DNA from 3 places in the Allobosea sp. P1_A7 genome. Region 2 is predicted to be linked to each of the others. Evidence: predicted binding sites of a transcription regulator. Region 2 holds the regulator's gene; each other region holds the start of a gene.

Region 1 (6,328 bases), on a different contig from region 2:
TGAAGCCAAGCAGTTCGAGCTGCTGCGCAAGATCTCCGATCGCGGACAGGACAAGGCAAAGGCCCAGAAGGCGATCGATGAGCTCTCGCGGCAGATCAACGATCTCAACGACCTGACGGGGCAGAGGCTGCGCAACGCCAGCGAGGCGCAGATCGCGGTCGAGACACTCGGGAAGGCTCGGGAGGACTTCGTCAGGGCCGTCGGCACCGAGGCTGAGGAAGCGAAATTCAATCTCGCCTATGGCATCGAGAATGCGGCAAATCTGTCGGGCGACGAACTGACCTCAGCGCTGAAAGCCCTTGCCGGCCGCGACTTCACGGCCTTTGACTTGGCCAGGAGCCTGCAGGCCGATGTCAGCGAACTCGGCGGCATCCTGCGCGAGATCGCCCAGATCAGCGACAGCTCGCAGCTCGGAACCGCGCGCGAGCGCTTCCAGGCGATTGCCAAGCTTGTCCGCACCGGCCTTGCCGATGCCGAGGAGATCGTGCCGAACCAGGGCCGCGTGCGCTCGGTCAATGCGATCCTCAACGTCGCCGAAGGCAGCAGCGGCCTGTTCGACGTGCGCGACCGCGACATCGTGACTCAGGGGGCTATTCGCGCCGGCCTATCGGACCTCAATCGCGCGGCTGAAGTGGTGCGCCGCGAGGTCGAGACGCTGGTCAAGGCGGCCCGTGACGAGGCGCATTCCGCGGGCACGTCGACCGGCAACCTGATCGAGGACAGCAAGTGGTGGCTCGGCGCAATCGGCCTCGGCTCGCTGCTCGTCGCGCTGGCGCTCTCGCTCTTCTATGTCCGCCCGATGATCGTCGGCCGTCTCAACAAGCTGTGGACGGCGACACGGGCCATTGCCGATGGGCAGCTGGACGCAACCGTCGAGACCAAGGGCAATGACGAGATCTCGGACATTGCGCGCAGCGTGCTGCTGTTCCGCGACAATGCCTTGGCGCTGCGAGCCGCCGAAGCTGCGAAGATCGAGGACGAGGCCCTGGCGCAGCAGCGCCGTCGTGAGATGATGCAGGAGCTGGGGGAAGCCTTCGGCCAGGTGGTCGAGGCAGCAGCAGCCGGCGACTTCAGCCGCCGCGTCTCGGCAAGCTTCGCCGATGCCGAGCTCAACGCGCTTGCGGGTTCCGTCAATGCCCTGCTCGAAACCGTCCAGGCTGGGCTCTCGGAAACCTGCGAAGTGCTGGCCGAACTGTCGGCTGGCCAGCTCTCGACCCGGGTCGAGGGCAGCTATCACGGCGCTTTCGCCGAGCTCAAGGATGGCGCCAACGGCCTCGCCGAAGAGTTCGAAAGCACGCTCGCGCGGCTTTCGGATACGGTTTCGGCCGTGCGCAGTGCGACGAGCGAGATTCTCGACGGGGTCACCGACCTCGCCGAGCGTACGACGGAAGAAAGCAACGCTGTCTCGATGGCGACCAATCAGCTCGGCGCCTTTGCGGGCACCGTGAAGAAGACGGCTGACGAAGCCTCGCAGGCCATGGGCATGGCCGAGAGCGCCGAGCAGCGTGCCCAGCAGGGCGAAAAGGTTGTCGCCTCGGCGCTGGACGCGATGCGTCGCATCCGCGCGTCGTCCGACAAGATCTCGGAAGTCATCTCGATGATCGACGAGATCGCCTTCCAGACCAACCTGCTGGCGCTCAATGCGGCAGTGGAGGCGGCGCGCGCCGGCGACAGCGGTCGCGGTTTCGCGGTCGTCGCGGCCGAGGTGCGCAGTCTCGCCAAGCGCTCGGCGGATGCCTCGAACGACGTCAAGCGCCTGGTCGAGGCCGCGCATGGCGATGTCGCGGTCGGTGTCGGTCTCGTCGAGGAGACCTCGGCGATGTTCGAGAGCATCGTGTCCTCGGTCAACGATCTCTCCGGACTGATGAACGGCATCTCGCAAACGGCGCGAAGCCAGGCGAGCGACGTATCCGCCATCAACAACGAGATCGACGGCATCGGTACGATGGCGCATCAGAATGCTGCGCTGGTCGAGGAGACGAATGCCGCGCTCGCGCTGACGGATGAGCAGACCCGCGCGCTGACCGAGCATATCGGGCGCTTCCAGTTCCGCGAGGGGCACGTCGCCGGGCACGGCGGGGCGTCGGTCGCCCGGGCAGCCTGAGCGCTTCCCCTCATCCACCCTGGCAACGGCCCCGCTCGCGAGACGCAGCGGGCCGTTTCCGTTTGCGGTCCGTGCTGGGGTCTTGCGGGACAGAAGGCGAGGGTGTTAGGCGAAGAGCGGGCCGGTAGCTCAACGGATAGAGCTCGCTGCTCATAACAGCGCCGGTGCCGGTTCGAATCCGGCCCGGCCCACCAATCCCTCTCAATCGCCTTGCAATCTACCGCCGCCCGCGGAATCACTCCGCCAGGACAATCATGCGATCGGGCATGCCGCTTTACAGCGATATACCAACCGCCTATCGCGATTGTGACGGATCGATGACATAACGAGGCGCCGATGCTCGGCTGGTTTCAGAAGCTCCTGCCCAAGGAGCCCAAGTTCTTCGACCTGTTCGAGAGCCATTCCAGGACATTGGTGGCAGGTGCCGCGGCCCTGAACGGCCTGCTCAGGGGCGAAACCCCGGTGGAGGCAGGTTGCACCGAGGTGCTTTTCCAGGAAAATCGCGCTGACGAGATCGCCGCGGAGGTGATGCTGGAAGTCGGCCGCACCTTCATCACGCCCTTCGACCGTGGCGATATCGAGGAGCTGATCGGTTCGATGGACGATGCCATCGACCAGATGCAGAAGACCGTAAAGGCGATCACGCTGTTCGAGGTTACGAGCTTCGAGCCCTGCATGAAGGAACTCGGGGCGGTCATCGTCCAGGCGTCCGAGCGCGTCGTCGTGCTGCTGCCGATGCTGCGCGACATCAAGAAACATGCGATTTCGATCGGCGCACTCGCCAAGGATATCCGGGCCATCGAGGAGCGATCCGACGAACTGCACGACCAGGGCCTGAAGGCGTTGTTCAAGGCGCACCAGACTTCGGACACGATGGGTTTCATCGTCGGCGCAGAGATCTACGACCATCTCGAGAAGGTGGTGGACCGTTTCGAGGATGTCGCCAAGCGCGTCAGCCGTATCGTCCTCGAACATCTCTAGGCGGTTGGCCCGGTGGATTTCTCAAGCGTCGCCTTTGCCCTGGTCTTCCTGATCGCGGTCGCGCTTCTGTTCGATTTCCTGAACGGACTTCACGATGCGGCCAATTCTATCGCGACCATCGTCTCGACCAGGGTTCTGGCGCCGCGCTGGGCGGTGTTCTGGGCTGCCTTCTTCAATTTCATCGCGTTCCTGTTCTTCGGCCTGCATGTCGCCGAGACCGTCGGGTCCGGCATTGTCCAGACCGCCATCGTCGATGACCGTGTCATCTTCGGTGCCCTGACCGGCGCCATCGTCTGGAATGTCGTCACCTGGATTGCAGGCATTCCGTCGAGTTCGTCGCATGCACTGATCGGCGGACTGGTCGGGGCCGGGCTGAGCAAGGCTGGCTTCTCGTCGATCGTCTGGTGGGGGCTCGGCAAGACCTTCGTCGCGATTTTCATGTCTCCGGCCATCGGCTTCGCCCTGGCGCTGGTCCTCGTCCTGATCGTCTCTTGGCTGTTCCTGCGCGTGGCCCCTATCAAGGTCGACAGCACCTTCCGGCTGCTGCAGTTCGTTTCGGCTTCGCTCTACTCGCTCGGACACGGGGCGAATGATGCGCAGAAGACGATGGGCATCATTGCGGTGCTGCTGTTCTCGCATGGCATGATGGGCGAGACGTTCTMGGTGCCGTTCTGGGTCGTCATCTCCTGCCAGGCGGCCATGGCATTCGGCACGCTCTGTGGAGGTTGGCGGATCGTTCACACCATGGGCTCGAAGATCACCCGGCTTTCACCCCAGCAAGGTTTCTGCGCGGAGACGGGCGGCGCGATCACGCTGTTCATGGCGACCTATCTCGGCATCCCCGTCTCGACGACGCATACGATCACGGGCGCGATCATCGGCGTCGGCGCCGCCCGGCGCGTGACGGCCGTGCGATGGGGGGTGGCTCGCGGCATCGTCTTCGCCTGGATCGTGACGATGCCGATGGCAGGACTGATCTCGGCTATAGCCTATTTTGTCTCCGGCCTGTTCCTGACCGGGCGGTGACCGGGGTCAGGCGCCGCCGAGGGGCGCTGAGTCTGCGCAACCCGCGACGTCGGTCAATTCAACTTCAGCGCGCGGATCGCAGCCTTCAGGCCGGGCTCGTCGACAATCTCGGCAGCATCTTCAAGCGTGAACCAGTGCGAAAGCCGCTGATTGTGCTCGGCCCATTTTTCAAGCCGACGCTCGACGTCAAGAATATAGAGCGCCACCTTGCAGAGAACGAAGTGGTCGCTCATCCGCTTCCAATAGATGTAGCGCCCCGCGGGCTTCTTGTGGGCCTTGCCGATCACGCCGGCTTCTTCGCGCGCTTCGATCGCCGCAGCCTCATGGTTCTTCTTGCCCTTGATGGGCCAGCCCTTGGGAACGATCCATCGCCGCGTCGTGCGTGTCGTGACCAGGAGAAGCTCCGGCTCCCCCGTCGGCGATCGGCGGATGGGGAGCGCGGCGATCTGCGAGCGCGGCTTCCCCAATCCTGACTTCGCCTTCTTCATCGAAACCTGTGCCCTCCCATCCGTAAACAGAACCTATGTTAGAAAGCCGGCAAATCAATATCGAATAGCCGTCCAACGCCTTCAAGGCCGTGGATTGACCGCCTCAGCGGTGATGGCCATGCTTCATTGCAGCGAAATGAACGCTCGAAGCCCTTGAGAGCCCGAGCGTCGGCTCCAGTCGGCAAGCGCGCTCGCCGATTAGCGGGTTCGTCGCGCGCCTTGCGTCCCATACAGGAATCAGCTGCCTTTCCCTAGCCTGCTGCTTAGGCAGGCGTCGATCAGGCGGGGAGAAGGCGTGCCCCGATGCGCATTGCAGCGTCCTGCAAGGCATCGAGATGCGCTGGGTGCCCTTCAGGTGCGACGATCGAGGTCAGCGACGAGATGCTGAGTGCGCCGGCAAGCGCGCCGCTGCGGTCGAAGATCGGTACGCCGACGCCAGTCAAGCCAATGAAGAAGTCGTCGGCGGCCAGCTCCCAGCCTTGAGCGCGAATACGATCAGCCTCATGCCAGAGCAGGTCGGGGTCCGTCTGGCTTGCCGGCGCGCGCTTTGGCAGTTCCAGGGCCAGTGCCTGTCGCCGCTGCGCCTCGTCGAGATAGGCCAGGATCACCCGTGGGCCGCCGCCGCAGTTCAGCGGCGCCTGAGCACCGACCGCGAACCATGTCGCATCGACATGCGGCAGTGAGGCGCGCACGCGGTCCACGCAGAGTGCGCGGCCCGAGATATGAACCCATAGGAACGAGGTCGCGCCGGTCTTCTCGGCGATCTCGGTCAGATAGGGGCCGGCCACATCCCGAAGCTCGCGCCCGGTCGTGACGGCGCTGCCGAGTTCGATCAGCCCGACCGCCAATGCATAGGTCTGCGAGCGTTCGTCGTGCTCGACCAGTTCGTTGAGCTGCAATGTCTGCAGCAGCCGCCGCGTCGTGCCCTTGTCGAGTCCGACCTGGCGAGCGAGTTCGCTCAGCCCGAGGCGCGGTTGCTCGGGGCGGAAGGCGCGGAGCAGGGCAATGGCCCGGTCGAGCGCCCTGACGATCGGGACGCCCGGCGGAAGTTTCGCGGTCCGGCTGTCGCCTGCGCTGTTCATCGGCCCTCTCGCAGCGCCAATCGCCTGAACTTTCATCGTGTCGTCTAATAACACGCCATGTCAGTCATTGACACGAATTTTGACTCTGGCTTTCAATGGCGCGGAGCTTGCTAATCGGCACATGTTCGGGTGCGATCCCGCCAGGCCGCGATGCCAGTCGAAAAGAGAGGCCGTACCCGGTGCGCTCGCGCAGCTGCCGGAACCGGCACAGGGGAACGGGAGAACAACGATGACCGGATTGAGACTTGGCCTGGCGCTTGCCGCTTCAGTGCTCGCGCTCGGGGCAGCCACCGCGCAGGAACCGAAGAAGGGGGGCACCGTGCATGTCGTGGTGCAACCCGAGCCTCCGATGCTGATGCAGGGGCTGAACCAGAACGGCCCGACCAACATGGTCGCCGGCAATATCTACGAGTCGCTGCTGCGCTACGATGAGAAGCTCAATCCGCAGCCATCGCTCGCCAAGAGCTGGGAGATTTCTCCTGACGCGAAGGTCTACACCTTCAAGCTCCAGGAGGGCGTGACCTGGCATGACGGCAAGCCCTTCACGGCGGACGACGTCGTGTTCACCCTCGACAAGTTCCTGCGCGAGGTTCATCCGCGCTGGCGGCCGATCGTCAACGCTCAGGTCGAGAAAATCGAGAAGGTCG
Region 2 (6,328 bases):
AAGCCTGCGCGCGCAACGATCGCCGTCGGGTCTCGCAACTCAGGATCAAGGTGGCCGCGACGGACGGCCCGACGCAAGCGCGGCGCTCTTCCGGCATCGGCTGCCCCCTTGGGAACGGGACTGCGCTCGTGATCGGGGGCCAGGGGCAGCGCGCGATGGCTCTGCTCTTGATGGTGCGGCCGGACACGGGGGTGTAGACTGTTCGGGTCTTGTCTTCGGCAGTGCCTGATCCCCATCTCCAAGTGGTCGCCGCTTCAGATTCCAGCATCGGGTTGGCGCTGCATCGCAAGCAGTCGTGAGGACGTAACACTGAAAGCTGTGGTCCGGTTCGCCGGATGTGCCGAGATCAATAGGAGGAGGCCAGAATGACTCGCGCCTTCGTCAAGGAAGCCGAGGAAAGAGGGACCCTGGACGAGCTGCCGGACCGGCCAGTCTCGCCTCACCCGAACCTCGTGACGCCTGAAGGGCTCGCACAGATCGAGGCCCAGCTGGCGCGCTGGCATGACGAACACGCGGCGGCGCTGGCCGGAGGCGACCGCACAGAGATCGCTCAGACGCGGCGCGAGTTCCGCTACTGGGCGGCGCGGCGCGCCAGCGCCAAGCTGGCCCCTGCGCAGGAAAGGCACGACATCGTCCGCTTCGGCTCGACAGTGACGATCCGCCGGGCCGATGGGCGCGAGCAGAACTGGCGGCTGGTCGGCGAGGACGAGGCCGATCCGGCACACGGAACGCTGCCCTATGTCGCGCCGTTGGCGAGCGCGCTGATGGGCAAGGGCATTGGCGAGAGCGTCAGCATCGGCACTGAGGCGGTCGAGATCATCGCGATCGCCTGAGGCGATCGTTCAGCTATCCGCGAGCCAGGCCTGAATCCCTGCTGCAGCTGCGACTCCGGTCGCGAAACAGGCCTGCAGCAGATAGCCGCCGGTCGGCGCCTCCCAATCCAGCATCTCGCCTGCGACAAAGGTACCGGGCAAGCGTTTCAGCATGAAGCCTTCCTCGATCTCGGCGGCGGCGACGCCACCGGCGGTGGAGATCGCCCGCTCGATCGGCCTGAGACCGGTCAGCACCAGAGGCGCGGCCTTGATCAGTGCGGCCAGCCTCTCCGCGTCTTCGGGGAGCGGCCCCTTCGCCGCTTCGCGCAGCAGCGCAATCGCGGATGGAGCAAGACCTGCAGCCTTGCGCAGATGATTGCTCAGCGTCACGCCCTTGCGACGATGCGCGAGGCGCTGGACCAGCAGCGCCGCCTCGTGATCGGGCCGCAGATCGATGGTGATGACCGCCCTGCCCTCGCGCAGGATCGTCTCGCGAATCGGGGCAGAGAGTGCATAGACCGCGCCGCCTTCCAGACCCGTTGCATCGATCATCGCCTCGCCGGGCACGGATTGGCCGCCGAAGCTCAGGACGATGCGCTTCAACGGTACTCCGGCAAAACGCTCTCGCATGGTCTGGGACCAATCGACCGTGAAACCGCCATTGGCCGGGCGCAGCGGCGCAATCGCAACGCCGCGCGCCGCCAGCAAGGGTGCCCAGCCACCATCCGAACCCAGCCGTGGCCAGCTCGCACCGCCGAGCGCGAGCAGCGTCGCGTCGGGCCGCGCCTCGACATCGGCGCCATCGCGGCTCCGGAACGTCAGAGCTCCCGCTTCGCTCCAGCCGGTCCAGCGATGACCAGGCGCGAAGCTGACACCGAGGCCCTCGAGCCGGCGCAGCCATGCCCGCAGCAAGGGCGAGGCCTTCATGGCGCGCGGGAAGACGCGGCCGCTGCTGCCGACGAACGTGTCCTGCCCGAGCGCATCGGCCCAGTCACGCAGGGATTGTGGCGGGAAGGCGCGAATGGCCGGCTCCAGCCAGGCTTGCGCATCGCGATAGCGGGCCAGGAAGCCGTCGAGCGGTTCGGAATGGGTGAGGTTCAATCCGCCTCGCCCGGCCAGCAGGAATTTGCGGGCCGGCGAGGGCATGCGATCGTAGATCGTGACCGCGTGGCCGGCCACCGCGAGGCGCTCGGCCGCGATCAGCCCGGAGGGCCCTGCTCCAATGATGGCGATGTGATGTGTGGGCATCGGTCCGGCTTGCCGTCAGCGCGCCCTGCGGTCAAGGGTAATCCCGCCCCGAAGGCCATCGACAGGGACAAACCATGCCGACCATCGCCGCTTATTTCGGCGCAGCCATTCTCGAAATCGCCGGCTGTTTCGCGTTCTGAGGCTGGCTCCGGCTCGGCAAGCCCATCTGGTGGCTCGTACCCGGACTGTTTTCGCTCGCCCTGTTCGCCTGGCTGCTGACGCTGGCGGAGAGCGAAGCCGCCGGACGGGCCTATGCCGCCTATGGCGGCGTCTACATCGTCAGTTCGCTCGTCTGGCTCTGGGCCGTGGAAGGCTTTCGCCCCGACCGCTGGGACATTGCCGGCGGGCTGATCTGCCTCGCCGGCGCGGCGATCATCATCGCAGGGCCGCGCTAGGGTATCGGCCCGAAAGGTGGATTGCGGTTTTCGGGAAGGCCGATGCAACCATAGACGGTTAGATCGTCGGGCGGATTCGATATCCGGCCCGATGATCCAAGTCCCCGATAATCCAAGTCTCAGCTCCGCGCAAAGGTCTCGTCGAAGGCGTAGCCGGCACCGCGAACGGTCCGCAGCGGATCCTTGGCGTTGTCAGGGGTGATCGCCTTGCGCAGCCGGCCGACATGGACGTCGACGGTGCGCTCGTCGATATAGACGTCGCGGCCCCAGACCGCGTCGAGCAGCTGGGCCCGGGAATAGACCCGCCCCGGCGCCTGCATCAGGAACTCGAGCAGGCGGAACTCGGTCGGGCCGAGATGCAGCTCGCTCCCTGAGCGGCGGACACGGCGGGTGGTGCGGTCGAGCTCGAGATCGCCGGCGGCCAGCAGGCCGGCGACATGACCCGGCTTGGCGCGGCGCAGCAGCGCTTGAATGCGGGCGATCAGCTCGGGCAGCGAGAACGGCTTGACGACATAGTCGTCGGCCCCGGTGGCAAGGCCGCGCACACGCTCGGTCTCTTCGCCGCGGGCGGTGAGCATGATGATCGGCACCCGCTCGGTATCGCGACGGGTCCGCAGCCGCCGGCAGAGCTCGATGCCGGAAAGGCCGGGCAGCATCCAGTCGAGCAGCACGAGGTCCGGCGTATGATCGCGCAGATGCAGCTCGGCATCGTCGCCACGCGCGACGCTGTCAACCTCGAAGCCTTCGGCTTCGAGGTTGTAGCGCAGCAACAGGGTCAGCGGCTCTTCGTCCTCAACGATCAGGATGCGTGCAGGCATGTCTCACTCGGTCCCAAAGGTGTCGGGCGCCGGTCACTCACCGGTGGCGGCGTCCAGAAGGATGTTGGTCGTGTCGAGCTTCGGGCGGGCTGCGTCCAAGGCTTCGCCCGTGACGAGATAGTGGATCGTCTCGGCGATGTTGGTGGTGTGGTCGCCGATGCGCTCGACATTCTTGGCGCAGAACAGGAGATGCGTGCAGAAGGTGATGTTGCGCGGGTCTTCCATCATATAGGTGAGCAGCTCGCGGAAGAGCGAGGTATAGAGCGCGTCGATCTCATCGTCGCGGCGCCAGACCTCCATGGCCTTCTGCTCGTTGCTGACGGCGTAAGCGTCGAGCACGTCCTTGAGCTGGGCCTGAACCAGGCGGCTCATATGCTCGAGGCCGACGACCGCGCGCGACGGCGGCTGGAACTGGCCGGAGATGGCGACCGCGCGCTTGGCGATATTCTTGGCGAGATCGCCGACACGCTCGATATCGGCGGCGATGCGGATGGCGGAGATCAGCTCGCGCAGGTCGTTGGCGAGCGGCTGGCGCCGGGCGATGGTGAGCACCGCCTTCTCCTCTACCTCGCGCTGCAGATTGTCGAGGCGCTGGTCGGCGCTGATGACCTTCTGTGCCAGCCCGGTGTCGCGGCGCACCAGGGCGACTGTCGAATCGCCGAGCATGCGCTCCGACATGCCCCCCATCTCGGCCAGGCTGCGGCGGATCCCCTCGAGATCGGCATCATATGAGCGGACGATGTGATCAGTCATCGCGGCGTATCCTTTGTCGGCAAAGCAGTTGGAAGGCTGGGCGCCGGTTCAGCCGAAGCMGCCGGTGACGTAGTCCTGCGTCTGCTTCTTGTGCGGGTTCATGAAGATGGTGTTGGTGGCGTCGAATTCGATCACCTCACCGAGATACATGAAGGCGGTGTACTGCGAGATACGCGCCGCCTGCTGCATGTTGTGGGTGACGATGACGATGGTGAAGTCGGTCTTGAGCTGCTCGAGCAGGTCCTCGATCTTGCCGGTCGAGATCGGATCGAGCGCCGAGGTCGGCTCGTCGAACAGGATGACTTCCGGCTTCTGGGCAATGGTCCGCGCAATGCAGAGGCGCTGCTGCTGGCCGCCGGACAGGCCCATGCCGGAGGTCTTCAGCTTGTCCTTGACCTCGTCCCAGAGCGCGGAACGGCGCAGCGCACCCTCGACGCGGTCATCGAGCTCGGATTTCGGCGGCTTCTCGTAGAGGCGGATGCCGAATGCGACATTGTCGTAGATCGACATCGGGAAGGGCGTCGGCTTCTGGAACACCATGCCGACGCGCGAGCGCAGCTCGTTCACATCGATATCGTTGCTGATGACGTTGCGGCCGTCGAGCAGGATCTCGCCGGTGGCGCGCTGCTCGGGATAAAGCGAGTAGATCCGGTTGAAAATGCGCAGCAGGGTCGACTTGCCGCAGCCCGACGGTCCGATCAGGGCCGTGACATGGCGGTCCCGGAAGTCGAGATTGATGTTCTTCAGCGCCTTGTGCTCGCCGTAGTAGAAATCGAGGTTCTTGACCGCGATCCGGACGGGGGCCTCGGCATCAAGCGCTTGCGGGCTCAGTTCCAGCGTCGAAAGCATCGACTTGTTCCTTCAGATCGAACGCGACGAGGGTTTAAGGCCGTTCATTTGCCGCCCCGCACGATACGGCGGGCGATAAGCGAGAGGCACAGGATCGAGACGGTGATGATCAGCGAACCGGCCCAGGCGAGCTGCTGCCAGTTCTCATAGGGGGCGGAGGCGAACTGGTAGATCGTCACCGGCAGGTTGGAGACGCCGCCGACGAGGCTGGGCGAGAACCAGAAATTGTTGTTCAGCGCAGTGAAGATCAGCGGCGCCGTCTCGCCGGCGATGCGCGCCAGGGCCAGCAGGATACCGGTGACCATGCCGGATTTCGCCGCCCGCCAGGTCACGCTGGTGATGACGACCGAAGGCGGGGCGCCGAGCGCAGCACCGGCTTCACGCAACGAGCTCGGCACGAGGCGCAGCATGTCCTCGGTGGTGCGTACGATCACCGGGATCGCGATGATGCCCAGCGCCACGCCGCCGGCCCAGCCGGAATAGCCGCGGAATGGCTCGACCAGGATGACGTAGACGAAGAGGCCGATCAGGATCGACGGCGCGGAGAGCAGGATGTCGTTGATGAAACGGATCAAGTCCGCGAGCTTGGAGCCCTTGCCGTATTCGGCAAGGTAGGTGCCGGCGAGCACGCCCACCGGCGTCGCCACGGCGATGCCGAGGAAGGTCAGCACGATCGAGCCGACAATGGCGTTGGCAAGGCCGCCCCCCTCGCTGCCGGGACCGGGCGTGACCTGGGTGAAGGTCGCGACGGAGAGCCCGCCGATCCCCTTCACGAGCAGCATGCCGAGAATCCAGAACAGCACGAAGATGGCGAGAAGGGTGAAGCTGGTGGCGATGATCTTCATCGCCCGATCCGCGGTGCGACGCGCGGGGCGGACGCGGCCCCAGACCTGATGAGGCGTCGTTGCGGGCGGGGTGACGGCGCTGTTCATGGCCAGGCTCCGCTCAGAAGGACTTGACGCGCGCGACAAGGATACGCGCGATCACGAGGACGGGCGTGGCGCCGATGCCATAGGCGCTCTCACGCAGCACGGACGGGATCTGCTCCAGCATGTCGCGGGTGATCGAGGCGATGAAGGGGATGATCATGAAGGCGAGGATGATGCCGGCCGTCAGGATGCCGAGCCCCGAGGGCGAGCGCGAATACAGCACGGTGCCGACCAGCGGAATGCCTTCGACGATGTTCGAGACCGGGATCTGCACATAGGCCGCGAAGAGCGGCACGAAAACGAAGAGACCCCACATGCCGTAAATGATCGAGGGCACGGCGGCGAGCAGCTCGATCGTCGTTGAGACCGGGCGCTTGAACCAGGGCGGCGCGAGCTGGGTGAGGTAGACGGCGATGCCGAGCGAGAGCGGCACGCCAAGGACCAGCGCGATCAGCGCGGTCGACAAGGTGCCGACGATGGCAGGCCAGGCGCCATACTGCTCGTTCTGGGTGTCCCAGACGCTG
Region 3 (6,328 bases), on a different contig from region 2:
GAGGATATCGGCCGTGCTGCTTGCTGACGGCAAAAAAAGTGATCAGTGTTGGATTCTTGTGGTTGGTTCCCTAAGCGATAGGATGCTTGTCAAAGATCGTCGGCATAACGATCGCTCCGAACCCCTTATTCGGTTCGCGTGCGATCAAGAGACCAGGCGCTTGCGGCAGCCACGCGCGGACGGCATGGGGGAGTGATGCGACGTCATTTGATATTAGCCTTCGGCTGCTTGGGTGCGGCGTGCGGATCGTTGGCATCGCTTAGTCAGAGCGCCATTGCTTCAGATGAATCGAGTGCGTGCCTTCTCAGACCAAAGAAAACGATTCAACTCGGCAGCTCGGTGTTTGGCGTCATCGACGCCATGTTTATTGACCGCGGCACTTTGGTTAGGACGGGCGACGTCGTTGCCAAGTTAAACACCAGGGTGGAGGAGGCTCAGGTCGAACTTGACCGGCACCGCGCACAGAACGCGATGCCGATCGAGTCCGCGCAGATCAACTTGGCATGGAATGAACGTGAGCTTGCTCGAAAGAAAAAGCTTCGCGAAAACATGTGGTCCAAAATAAACGATGTCGACGAATTCGAGACAAAGATCGCGCAGGACCTCCTGTCCATACGCAAGGGCACGTTCGATCAAAAAAGCGCTCAACTGGAGTTACTGCGCTCGGAAGCTCAGCTGCAATTAAAGATGATCAAGAGCCMGGTCGACGGCGTTGTGACTGACATAAAACTCAATCCCGGAGAATTCGTCCGCGATACGACGCCCATAATGACAATTGCCGAAATTGGCATCTTACATGCCGACATCTTCGTTCCTGCTGAATACTATACGCGCCTCAAATCCGGAATGTCGCTGGATCTCTCGCTCGATGCCCCGCTGAATCAGACCGTCGCAGCGGAAATCGACGTAGTCGACCCAGTGATCGACGCTGCGAGCGACACCTTCCGCATTAGGCTCGTTGTCGACAATTCTGCCAATCGCCTACTTGCCGGCGTTCGCTGCAACGTCAGACTGCCGAATCGCGACGAGGCCGCCAAGGGATCGATCATCCGCTAGACTGATCCGCCGCCGGCGGAACCTTCCTGGAACGACGGCGTATCGAAGCCGCTTTGCGGGCTGCCTGCCCTACCCGCGCGCGATCCCTGTTCGCTGTGTGCCCGTCGACGTGACGCTGTTATATTATAGCATCGGACGATTAATTGGACGCATATCCGGCGTAGCTGAAGAGGTTTCGGCATTCTGCAGGGATGACGAGATCGCAGATGTTGCCGACGGCGCGCCAGAGTGCGTCGAATGTTCTTGCTGCGGCCTTTCGCAGATCGTGACCCGACCTCAAGTGGTACCGCAAAATGAAAAGAGGCTCCGGTCAAACCGAAGAGCCTCCAATCGGTTTCCATAGAGCCTGCCGCAGCCGGGCTTCCTACGTAACTCTACTCACTGGGAGCGCGGCCGCCTTGCGGCGGCTGGCCGAAATCAGGCGGCCTGCTTCGTAGCGGCAGCGACCGCAGCGGCGGCGGCCGGAGCGGCCTTCGCGACGATGCCTTCGACCGGCTTGTAGGCGTCCTTAGCGAGAGCGGCGTAGAGCTCGCCCATCTTTGTAAGTTGAGCGACCGCGCCCTCAAATGAGGTCTTGACGTACTCGGCCTGGATCTCGAGAGCCTTGTCGAAGGTCTTCACGCCAGCGAGCTTCTCGATCACGGCGGTGCCGGCCTCGAAGGACTTCTTGGCATAGTCGGTGGCCTCGACGGTAATGGTCTGCACGCCCTTGGAGGTGGCGACGAAAGCCTTCAAAGCTGCGTCGACGTTATCTTTGGAAGCCTTCTGAAGGGTCTCGAACTTCTGGATCATGGTCTTCTCCCGTGCACCTTATATTAGGTGGCGCTTTAGTGATGGGCCGGAACGGCCGGACGTGTCGCCCCAAGATCGTGTGAAAGAGACCACCACCGGGGACTGGTCGCCGTATTTTGCATCGCAACATTAATGTCAAGAGTATGTTGCATTGCGGCAAACGTCGGCCGTCCCGATCGCGACAGGCCGGCCGACACTATTGGGGTCAGAACAAGAATTATTCTCACCGACACGCTAGAGAGTCGAAGGACTACGTCTACGGCTACAATGCCCAGACCGGCGAGTATGGCGATCTGGTCAAGGCCGGCATCATCGACTCGACCAAGGTCGTGCGCACGGCGATTCAGGACGCGCTTTCGGTCGCCGGCCTGCTGATCACCACCGAGGCGATGATCGCCGGGCTGCCCAAGAAGGACGCCATGCCGGCTATGCCGGGCGGCGGCGGCATGGGCGGTATGGACTACTGATCGAAGTCYATCGCTTCAYGCGAATACGACGGAGGCCCGGCGCAAGCCGGGCCTTTTTCATGTCTGCCAGCCCCTGGCTCGGCCTCGGTGCGCGACAGCGGCCCGACGCGTCACGCAACCGCCATCCCGCCGTAATCGCGCCGTCGCGTCCCGCTGAGCAAATGACGCTCACTGTTTCAGGGGCCAGATATGCTCACACGTCGCACCATGATTGCCGGCCTTGGCGCCCTCACCTGCCTTCCCGCGCTGGCCCAGAGCGACTGGCGCCAGAGCATCAAGGAAATCCGCTTCGGCGTCTCGTCGGCAGAACATGAGGCGGGCGCGATCGCCCGCAACCAGCCAGTGATCGACTATCTCACAGGCAAGCTCGGCGTTCCCGTGAAACTCTATCGGGTCAGCGACTATGCCGGCCTCGTCGAGGCACTGCGGGCCGACCAGCTCGAGTTCGCCCGCTTCGGGCCCGCGGTCTACTCGCTTGGCCGGCGTGTCCTCGGCGACAAGCTGCAGCCTCTGTTCCGCGACATCGATAACAACGGCCAGGAAGGCTATTACTCGGTCATCGTCGTTCGTGCCGACAGCCCCTACAAGTCGGTTGCGGATCTGAAGGGCAAGAACTTCGCCTTCGCCGATCCGAACTCGACGTCGGGCTTCGCCTTCCCGTCCTATTTCCTGCGCAAACAGGGCTTTGATCCGCAGAACCATTTCGGCGGCACCGTCTTCTCCGGCGGCCACGACAACTCAGTCCTGGCGCTGGTGCGCGGCCAGTTCGACGGGGTGGCGACCTATCAGGTCAACGAGACCTCCGGCGTCGTCCAGCGCCTCACCGCGCGCAACATGATTCCGGCAGGCGCGACACGCGTGATCTGGACCTCGCCCCTGATCCCCTCCAGCCCGTTCTCGACACGGGCCAACCTGCCCCAGGGACTGAAGGATGCCTTCGTCGCTGCGATGATGGCGATGAAGGCGGAGGCACCCGAGGTCTGGAAGGTCTACACCGACGGTCAGGTTTCCGCTTACGCCCCGGCGAAGCACGAGGACTATCTCGATGTCATCGCGGTGACGGAGGAGCTTGAAGCCCGGCGCAAGCAGAAGCCCGCAGGCTGAGCGGCGATCTGCCGCCGCAAGGCGGCACGACAGGCGTTTTCAACAATGAAGTCGCCGATGGAAGCCGGGAATTGGTTCCGCGGGCCGCACCGGCTCTTGCATCGACTTTGGTTGTAAGCCCTATTCCCGCAAGCTGCGGCATTCCGCCGCGCTCTGTGGCACTCTCTTGCGAAAGTCTGCTCCATGCTGAACTCGCCCGCCCTTGCCGACGGCGCCAAGCTCGTCGGCCGCATCCTGCTTGCCCTGATGTTCGTGCTCGCTGGCTACTCCAAGATCAGCGGCTATGCCGGTACACAGCAGTACATGGCCTCGGCTGGCGTGCCCGCCATTCTGCTGCCTCTCGTGATCGCGGTCGAGCTTCTGGGCGGCCTGATGGTCGTTCTCGGCTGGAAGACGCGTCTTGCAGCACTTGCCCTTGCCGGTTTCACGCTGGCTGCGACGCTGCTGTTCCACCTGAACTGGGCCCAGCCGATGCAGCAGCTCCTCTTCATGAAGAACCTCTCCGTCGTCGGCGGCCTCATTGTGCTGTTCGCCGCGGGGCCCGGCCGGCTGTCGCTCGATCGCGGCTGACGTCGCATCACAAATCGCTGAAATCGACACGCCCGGCCTTGAGCCGGGCTTTTTTGTCTGATCCGGTCGGCTAGAAGATATTATCCGCATGCGCCGACGCTGGCGCGAGTTCCCCGGTAAGGAAGACCTGATGCGTCTTTTGAGTTTCTTTGTCGCTGCTCTCGCCGCCATCGCGCTCGTGGCGGGGCAGCAGAGCGGCAGCGGCGGCATCCTCGGTATGGGCGCCGTGGGTGTGCTGCTCGCACTCGCCACCTATCGCTCGACCGAGACCAGCTTCTTCCTGAAGATCTTTTCCGGGATTTTCGGTGTTGAGTACGTCGTCTTCGGGGCCGGCTCGGTGCTCGCGCAGCTTGGCTACTGGCCTGCCGATTGGGCCGCGATCGCTCCCCCTGCCAGCCTCGCCACGACAGTCGCCGTCTTCGGCATCCTGATCTATGCGATCTCCTTCATTCCGATGATCCAGCGCATCTCGCGCCTGGCATCGCCCTATTTTTCCTCGACCGAGACGACGACGGCGTACCTTTGGCCGTTCGGCACCTATCAGATCCAGCTCGGGCGCCTCGGCGTCATCCTGCTGATCTTTCTGGTAATCCTGAATCAAGCGCAGGTCGGCATCTCGCTTCGTCTCAGCTTCTTCAATCGCGATTTCTACAACGCGATCCAGGAGAAGGATGCGCCGTCATTCTGGTATCAGCTGATCTATGTCTTCAGCGTCTGGGCCGCCATCTCGGTGGTCTCGAACCTGATCGAGATGTTCGCCAACTACACGCTGCTGATCCGCTGGCGGCGCTGGATGGCGGAAAAATACAGCAAGAGCTGGCTCGGCAACGCCACTCATTACCGGATCTCGCTGGCGGGCACTGCCGACAACCCTGACCAGCGTATCGCGGAAGATACCCGCGCCTTCGTCAATCAGACCTACAACTTCGCCCTGCCGCTGCTGTCGCAGATTTCGACACTCGTCTCGTTCTCGATCATCCTCTGGTCGATTCCCGTTCCGATCACCATTCCGGGCACCGAGATCATCATCCCGGGCTTCCTGCTGTGGATGGCGCTGATCTACGCGATCGCGGCGACCTGGATCACGCATCTCATCGGCAAGCCCCTGATCGGGCTCGAATTCGAGCAGGAACGCCGGGAGGCGAACTTCCGCTTCTCGCTGGCGCGTCTGCGTGAATATTCCGAGCAGATCGCGCTGATGCGCGGCGAAGCCTCCGAACAGCGGCATCTGAGCCAGCGCTTCGGCGACATCGTCTCGAACTTCTATCGACTGGTCTGGAGCCGGGTGAAGCTGACCAGCTTCACCCTGTCCTATAATCAGGCGAATGTGGTCGTGCCCTATGTGCTGCTCGCACCGCATTACTTCACGGGCATCATCACGCTCGGCATCATGACGCAGGTTGCCTCGGCCTTCGATCGTGTCCAGACGGCGATGTCGTTCTTCATCAACAGCTATCAGGCCATCGCCTCCTATCTGGCCTCGATCAACCGCCTGACCACTTTCGAGGCGGCGATCGGGCAGGCGCAAGCCGCCACGGCCGGCGAGAAGGGCATCCACCAGACCGAACTCCCCGGGAACGAGGTCCATATCGACGGCGCGACACTGACGCTGCCGAACGGCACGCCGATCGTGCGGATCGACGGGCTCGATCTCGGCACTGCGCGCTCGACACTGGTGATCGGACCGTCAGGATCGGGAAAATCGACGCTGTTCCGCGCCATAGCCGGCATCTGGCCCTTCGGGGAAGGCAAGGTCGGGGTTCCCGCCAGTGCGCGGATCATGCTGCTGCCGCAGCGCCCCTACCTGCCGCAGGGGACCTTGCGCGCGGCCATGTCCTACCCGGCGCTCGACGACACCTATACCGATGCCGACATCGCGACGGCGATGACCCAGGTCAAGCTCGCCCACCTGATCGACCGGCTCGACGATGTCGACCTCTGGGCACAGCGCTTGTCAGGCGGTGAGCAGCAGCGCCTCGCCGTCGCGCGCGCCTTGCTGGCCAAGCCCGACTGGCTCTTCCTTGACGAGGCCACCGCCTCGCTCGACGAGAAGCTGGAAGGAGAGATCTACGACCTCATCGACCGGACACTGCCGCAGACGAAGATTGTCTCGATTGGGCATCGCTCGACATTGCGGGAGATGCACGACGAAATCGTCGTCATGCAGCCGAACGCGGATGGAACGCACAGTCCCCGCGCGATGGTTCGTGAGCCAGTCGTTCAGTCGTGAGTCAATGAGCGCCCGTAGCCGGGCGCTCGTCTGCCTTTCCCGCATCACGCTTCGTGTCGGGAAAGGCGGATCGTCAGGAGAACTGAAGCCGGCGGCTGACCGTCGTCAG

Evidence for each region. Region 2 encodes PhoB, which activates phosphate uptake and scavenging genes when phosphate is short. Its sites were predicted from a motif close to TGTCATNNANCTGTCAT; they were not measured.
Region 1: AC1D34_RS10445 (DUF47 domain-containing protein) is a predicted target of PhoB. The motif match lies at 2,411-2,427, and genes of this name have one in related genera.
Region 3: phnD (phosphate/phosphite/phosphonate ABC transporter substrate-binding protein) is a predicted target of PhoB. The motif match lies at 2,424-2,440, and genes of this name have one in related genera.

The regions. Positions count from the first base shown of each region.
Region 1 covers NZ_JBFTZN010000046.1:5,664-11,991, forward strand. Annotated here, with positions in the region: gene AC1D34_RS10435 (methyl-accepting chemotaxis protein) at 1-2,104, shown strand, start outside; tRNA gene AC1D34_RS10440 (tRNA-Ile) at 2,223-2,298, shown strand; gene AC1D34_RS10445 (DUF47 domain-containing protein) at 2,441-3,085, shown strand; gene AC1D34_RS10450 (inorganic phosphate transporter) at 3,098-4,111, shown strand; gene AC1D34_RS10455 (NUDIX hydrolase) at 4,165-4,599, opposite strand; gene AC1D34_RS10460 (IclR family transcriptional regulator) at 4,878-5,681, opposite strand; gene AC1D34_RS10465 (ABC transporter substrate-binding protein) at 5,911-6,328, shown strand, end outside.
Region 2 covers NZ_JBFTZN010000026.1:19,150-25,477, reverse strand. Annotated here, with positions in the region: gene greA (transcription elongation factor GreA) at 366-833, shown strand; gene AC1D34_RS06805 (TIGR03862 family flavoprotein) at 843-2,060, opposite strand; partial or broken gene AC1D34_RS06800 (YnfA family protein) at 2,135-2,455, shown strand; gene phoB (phosphate regulon transcriptional regulator PhoB) at 2,575-3,273, opposite strand; gene phoU (phosphate signaling complex protein PhoU) at 3,307-4,026, opposite strand; gene pstB (phosphate ABC transporter ATP-binding protein PstB) at 4,075-4,875, opposite strand; gene pstA (phosphate ABC transporter permease PstA) at 4,920-5,807, opposite strand; partial or broken gene AC1D34_RS06775 (ABC transporter permease subunit) at 5,842-6,328, opposite strand, start outside.
Region 3 covers NZ_JBFTZN010000006.1:29,554-35,881, forward strand. Annotated here, with positions in the region: gene AC1D34_RS01760 (efflux RND transporter periplasmic adaptor subunit) at 196-1,056, shown strand; gene AC1D34_RS01765 (phasin family protein) at 1,474-1,848, opposite strand; partial or broken gene groEL (chaperonin GroEL) at 2,088-2,315, shown strand; gene phnD (phosphate/phosphite/phosphonate ABC transporter substrate-binding protein) at 2,505-3,419, shown strand; gene AC1D34_RS01780 (DoxX family protein) at 3,603-3,989, shown strand; gene AC1D34_RS01785 (ABC transporter ATP-binding protein/permease) at 4,120-6,219, shown strand; gene AC1D34_RS01790 (META domain-containing protein) at 6,325-6,328, opposite strand, start outside.